Regions from separate parts of the Enterobacter sichuanensis genome, predicted to be linked through region 2. Evidence: predicted binding sites of a transcription regulator. Region 2 holds the regulator's gene; the other holds the start of a gene.
The links. Region 2 encodes Fur, which represses iron uptake genes when iron is present. Its sites were predicted from a motif close to ATAATAATGAGAACNACTATCAA; they were not measured.
Positions count from the first base shown of each region.

Region 1: a site for Fur is predicted at 1,962-1,984, ahead of sodA (superoxide dismutase [Mn]). Genes of this name have one in related genera too.

Region 1 covers NZ_CP027986.1:4,619,628-4,623,047, reverse strand. The annotation lists gene C1N69_RS22310 (alpha-galactosidase) at 1-585, shown strand, start outside; gene C1N69_RS22305 (MFS transporter) at 630-1,895, shown strand; gene sodA (superoxide dismutase [Mn]) at 2,058-2,678, shown strand; gene yiiM (6-hydroxyaminopurine reductase) at 2,749-3,420, shown strand, end outside.
Region 2 covers NZ_CP027986.1:1,319,258-1,322,677, reverse strand. The annotation lists gene ybfE (LexA regulated protein) at 1-56, shown strand, start outside; gene fldA (flavodoxin FldA) at 212-742, shown strand; gene fur (ferric iron uptake transcriptional regulator) at 1,033-1,479, shown strand; gene chiQ (ChiQ/YbfN family lipoprotein) at 1,588-1,917, opposite strand; gene chiP (chitoporin ChiP) at 1,964-3,361, opposite strand.

The DNA.
Region 1 (3,420 bases), 1.4 Mb from region 2:
ACTATCCAGCGCGGTATGAGCTATTTTTTCCCGCCGGAAGTGATGGGCGCGCATATCGGTCATCATAAATGTCATGCCACCTTCCGCCAGCACAGCATTGAATTCCGCGGTTTGACAGCGCTGTTTGGCCATATGGGGCTGGAGCTGGACCCACTCACCGTGGATGAGAAAGAGCGTGAGGGATATCGTCACTATGCCGCCTTGCACAAGCAGTGGCGCGAGGTGATCCATCGGGGTACCCAGTGGCGCGTGGAGATGCCGGACGCCACCACGATGGCGCAGGGCATAGTGAGCGAAGATAAGACGTACGGACTGTTTATGGTCAGCCAGCTCGCAATGCCGGATTACACCCTGATGATGCCGCTGCGCATGCCGGGGTTAGAAGCCAGCGCGCAGTACCGCATCACGCTGCTCGATCATCCGAATATTCAGATTACGGGTGAGGGTGGGCACACCATGCGCAGGCTGCCGGCGTGGATGGACGCGCCGCAAACGGTGAGCGGTGAGTGGCTGATGCAGGCAGGGATTGCGCTGCCGATTCTGGATCCGGAAACCGCCATTCTGATTGGCGTGGAACGCGTGTAAGGGTGACGGGCCGGAGACCCGGCCCTCCGTTGAGGATAAAAATAATGAACACAACAACCTGTACCCACAAAGACAGCCCTAACTTCTGGATTTTCGGGCTGTTCTTCTTTCTCTACTTCTTCATCATGGCCACCTGCTTTCCGTTCCTGCCTATATGGCTGTCGGACATCATCGGGCTAAACAAAACCCATACCGGGATTGTTTTCTCCTGCATCTCGCTATCGGCTATCGCCTTCCAGCCGGTGCTGGGGGTGATTTCGGACAAGCTGGGGCTAAAAAAACATCTGTTGTGGATTATCTCCGTGCTGCTGTTTCTGTTTGCCCCCTTCTTCCTGTACGTTTTCGCACCGCTGCTGAAAACCAATATCTGGCTGGGGGCGCTGAGCGGCGGGCTGTACATCGGCTTTGTTTTCTCGGCGGGATCGGGGGCTATTGAGGCCTATATCGAACGCGTAAGCCGCAACAGCTTCTTTGAGTACGGCAAGGCGCGCATGTTCGGCTGTCTTGGCTGGGGGCTGTGCGCCTCAACGGGGGGGATCCTGTTCGGCATCGATCCGTCGTATGTCTTCTGGATGGGTTCGGGGGCGGCGCTGCTGTTGATGCTATTGCTGGTGGTCGCGAAGCCGAAGCCCAACCAGACGGCGCAGGTAATGAACGCCCTGGGTGCCAACCAGCCGCAGATTACAGCCAGAACCGTCTTTAACCTGTTTCGCCAGCGCAGAATGTGGATGTTTATCCTGTACGTGATTGGCGTGGCCTGCGTCTATGACGTCTTCGACCAGCAGTTTGCCACCTTCTTCAAAACCTTCTTCGCGACGCCACAGGAGGGGACCCGCGCTTTTGGCTTTGCGACGACGGCCGGAGAAATTTGTAACGCCATCATCATGTTCTGCTCGCCGTGGATCATTAACCGTATCGGCGCGAAAAACACGCTGCTGATCGCCGGGGTGATAATGGCGACGCGCATTATCGGCTCGTCATTTGCCACCACCGCTGTAGAAGTGATCGCCCTGAAGATGCTGCATGCGCTGGAGGTGCCGTTCCTGCTGGTGGGGGCGTTCAAATACATCACCGGGGTGTTTGACACCCGTCTGTCGGCCACTATCTACCTGATTGGCTTCCAGTTTGCCAAGCAGTCGGCGGCGATTTTCCTTTCTGCCTTTGCCGGTAATATGTACGACCGAATCGGCTTCCAGGAGACGTACCTGATGCTGGGCTGTTTCGTGCTGGCGATTACGGTGGTGTCAGCCTTTACGCTGAGCAGCAGGCGTGAGATTGCGGCAGGCAATAAGGCGGTAGAAGTCCATTAACGTCCTGATCCCATTCACCCTTTTAGCTTTGGTCAGAAAATGAATAACCTTATAAAAACTACGGCATTGATAATCATTTTCAATATCATTTAATTAACTATAATGAACCAACTGCTTACGCGGCATTAACAGCTGTGCCGCCCGACAATAATGGAGAGGATTATGAGTTATACACTGCCATCCCTGCCGTATGCCTACGACGCACTGGAACCGCATTTCGACAAGCAGACGATGGAAATCCATCACACTAAACACCACCAGACCTATGTGAACAACGCGAATGCTGCGCTGGAAAGCCTGCCAGAGTTCGCTAACCTGCCTGTTGAAGAGCTGATCACCAAGCTGGACCAGCTGCCAGCAGACAAGAAAACCGTTCTGCGCAACAACGCTGGCGGTCACGCGAACCACAGCCTGTTCTGGAAAGGCCTGAAAACCGGTACCACTCTGCAGGGCGACCTGAAAGCGGCTATCGAGCGCGATTTTGGTTCCGTTGACAACTTCAAAGCGGAATTCGAAAAAGCCGCTGCCACCCGTTTCGGCTCTGGCTGGGCGTGGCTGGTACTGAAAGGTGACAAACTGGCCGTGGTTTCTACCGCTAACCAGGACTCCCCGCTGATGGGTGAAGCGATCTCTGGCGCATCCGGTTTCCCAATCCTGGGCCTGGACGTGTGGGAACACGCTTACTACCTGAAATTCCAGAACCGTCGCCCGGACTACATCAAAGCGTTCTGGGACGTGGTGAACTGGGACGAAGCAGCAGCGCGTTTCGCCGCGAAAAAATAAGGTTGCATTGACGCCTGTGAGAAGCGAGTCTGATGACTCGCTTTTTTTGTATCTGCAGAAAGGAGCAGCGATGCATTATCCGGTGAATGTATTTACAGGCAAGGTAAGGGAGTACGACGGCAGCCGCCCGAGCGCCATCGCCAAAATTCAGGTCGACGGCGAGCTAATGTTAACCGACCTCGGACTTGCGGGTGACGAGCAGGCCGAAAAGAAAATCCACGGCGGACCCGATCGCGCGCTGTGTCACTACCCGCGCGAACACTATCAGCACTGGAGAACCGAGTTCCCCGAGCAGGCGGACCTCTTTGTCGCCCCCGCGTTTGGCGAGAACCTCTCCACCGAAGGGCTGACCGAAAAGAACGTGTTTATTGGCGATATCTACCGCTGGGGCGATGCCCTGATCCAGGTGACGCAGCCACGCTCGCCGTGCTTCAAGCTCAACTACCATTTCGGCATTCATGACATGTCCGCTCAACTGCAAAATACGGGTAAAACCGGCTGGCTGTACCGGGTGGTGCTGGCGGGGCAGGTGTCAGCGGATGCGCCGCTTGAGCTGGCATCACGTCTGAGTGAGGTGTCTGTTTATGACGCCTGCGCCATTGCCTGGCATATGCCGTTTGATGACGAGCAATATCATCGCCTGCTGTCGGCGGCGGGATTATCGACCAGCTGGACAAGAACGATGCAGAAGCGACGTTTACACGGCAAGATCGAAGATAATTCGCGGAGATTGTGGGGGAAA
Region 2 (3,420 bases):
AACTCATTGAAGAGATGTTGATCGCCCAGCTTGAGACGTTGCGCAGCCAGGCATAAGTCTGAAAATCCCCTTAATGACCCTTTTCATGTAGCACAGAGTGCAGTCCTGCGTGATAGCTGTTTCCGCAGGGTTGCCAGTTCTGCTATTATTGCCCTTATCCGTGGCCAAATTGCGCCACCATACTATTAAGTTTCAAGAGGTTATTTTACTCATGGCAATCATCGGCATTTTCTTCGGCAGTGATACCGGCAATACCGAAAACATCGCAAAAAACATTCAAAAACAGCTCGGTAAAGACGTTGCTGATGTGCATGACATCGCCAAGAGCAGCAAAGAAGACCTCGAAGGCTATGACATCCTGCTGCTGGGCATTCCGACCTGGTACTACGGCGAAGCCCAGTGCGACTGGGATGATTTCTTCCCGACGCTGGAAGAAGTGGACTTCAACGGTAAACTGGTTGCCCTGTTTGGCTGTGGCGATCAGGAAGACTACGCCGAGTATTTCTGTGACGCGCTGGGCACTATCCGCGACATCATCGAGCCAAATGGCGCCGTGATTGTTGGCCACTGGCCGACTGCCGGTTACCACTTCGAAGCGTCTAAAGGCCTGGCGGATGACGACCATTTCGTGGGTCTGGCCATCGACGAAGACCGTCAGCCAGAACTGACCGCAGAGCGTGTTGAGAAGTGGGTGAAGCAGATCCGCGAAGAGCTGCACCTGGACGATATTCTCAACGCCTGAGTTTTATCACGGCGCAACGGCGGTTGCGCCCGTGTTCCAGGTCAAACCGATTAAATTAATCGCTACAATCTTTTAACTTTTTCGTCCAGACCTGTACAATGTCTCCCTGATAAAACGTGGTTTTCCATTACGCAAGTTTGTTGGTGATACCACGTTTTTATAAGCATATTTTGCCTGAGACTTGCAGTTTTCATTTAGCCATGGCAGTTCTATAATGAGACGCATTATCCCAGGTGCATTTTCTGTCACTTCCTAAGAAGTGAATCGTTTAGCAACAGGACAGATTCCGCATGACTGACAACAATACCGCATTAAAGAAGGCTGGCCTGAAAGTTACGCTTCCTCGGTTAAAAATCCTCGAAGTGCTTCAGGGTCCAGACAATCACCATGTCAGTGCGGAAGACCTTTATAAACGTCTTATCGACATGGGTGAAGAGATTGGGCTGGCTACTGTTTATCGCGTGCTGAACCAGTTTGATGACGCGGGCATTGTTACCCGTCATAATTTCGAAGGCGGTAAATCTGTTTTCGAACTGACCCAGCAGCAGCACCACGATCACCTGATCTGCCTCGATTGCGGCAAGGTCATTGAATTCAGCGATGATTCCATCGAATCACGCCAGCGTGAAATCGCCGCGCGTCATGGCATCCGCCTGACCAACCACAGCCTGTACCTGTATGGTCACTGTGCAGAAGGCGATTGCCGTGAAGATGATCACGCGCACGACGCAAAATAATTTGTGTTCATGCTCTGAGCCAGCCGCGAGGTTGGCTTTTTTTTGGGCCTGTTTTCAGGCATAAAAAAACCCGGCAAGCGCAGCGCCACCGGGCATGGTAATAGCGAATCAGTTACTGTTATTGCTACGAATCTCTTTCCAGATCTGGTCGCAACGCTTCGCCACTTCCTGATCGTTACCGGTTTTACGCGCCTGGATACAGGCCTGGTAATCCATCACGCGCACCGTCTCCTGCGTCGCGAACTGCTCATGCGCTTTCTCTTTCTTCAGCACATTTAACACGCTCTGACAGGCTTCAATTTTCTCCGGCGAACCTTCCGCGGTATTGATACATGCGCTATAGGCCTCTTTCAGCCGGGAATCTTCTTTCGGTGCCTGAGTCTGAGCACACGCCACCAGTCCCGACGCCAGCAGCGCGACAATTACGATTTTTTTCATCATGTGCAGTCTCCTGTCCGGCAGGCACTGCCCGCCGGACGATTCATCAGAAGATGGTGAACGGTGCGATAACCATGAATTTCACGTCACGTTCATCCTGGAAGATGTTGCCGTAACCGCCCGCATAGCTCGGGATATCGGAGTGGTTGTCATACTGGGTGAAGTGCAATTTGAACATCGTGCCTTTTGCGCGACCATCCTGCAGGGTATAGATCGCATCCAGGCTGTAGGAGGACTCTTTCAGGCGATAGTTTGGATCGTAGTAAGCGTCTGGTGTGGCCATATCGGCAGGTTTTGCATCCCAGGCGTAAGCGTAGGAAGCCCCCACCGCCCAGCCAGGCAGATTCCAGTTTTTCAGGTCATACATCGCACCGAAGAAGACCGCTTTCTCACCGTCGGCGTTGAAGTCTGAACGGTTATCCCACCAGATATCAAGACGGCCATTGGACGATGCATAGGTCGGGGTCATACGCTGCAGGAAGTAACCCTGCTGCCCTTCCGCCTTCACCCACGTCCCTTCCAGACGTAAATCAACCTGGCCTACCTTGTAGCCGAAGGTCAAAGCCTGTAACCATGCGGTACCGTCATAGATGTCGTTGACGCCACCATCACTGACTTTATCGCGCGTGCCGTAGAATTGATAGCTGGTGCTCAGCGGGCTACCGGCGATATCAAATTTGTAGCTGGCTTTGGCAAAGTACTGATCGATATAACCTTCTGCCTGACCAAATGCCGCTTCAAGAACAAGATCGTTTTTGAAGTCGTATTTCGCGCCCAGCGAGTGCAGGTAATCGACTTTGGTTTTTTTATCGTTCTGGTAGAACTTGTCCATTTCGATGTGCCATGGAGCTTTGTACTCGTTGGTCCACATGTAAGAGAAGCTCAACGCACCCGCATCACCATAGTCGAAGTTCGCCCCGGCTTCGGCCCCCTGATAAGTGCCCGGCATAAAGCTCCAGTGCGGCGCTAACAGCGTCTGGCCGGTTGGCTGAATATAGCCCCCGCGCGCCCATACCGGGCCGTATTTAAATTTCGCTGCGGCCTTGTAAAGGCTGATACCGCTCTTATCTCCGGACCAGTCTTCTTTATAGGCTTTGTTGCTGGAGGAGAAGGCAATTTCGTTAGGATGGGCGCTGTCGCCGTTTTCCGCCATTTCGATCGCGGTGAACGCAGCAATATCCAGACCGAACATATCCGCGGCGTAGCCTGACTGGAAGTCCAGGTTGGCGTTCCAGGTGGAGTGAGAAAGGTTGGTTTTGTATTTGTCTTCGGTAACGTCTTTACGGTCACGCTCACGCTGCCAGTAATAAATACCGCCCGTGAGGGTAGAATCTTCGATGAAACCCGCCGCTTTTGCCTCTGGGGTAACGACCAGGCCCGACATAGCTGTCACACCGGCAATAGCCAGCGCCAGCGCACTACGTTTGCCACTGAACGTACGCATAGATTATTCCTCTTTGACGAATTAAAACGCCTGAAACGGCGAAAATAAAAAGACCCAAT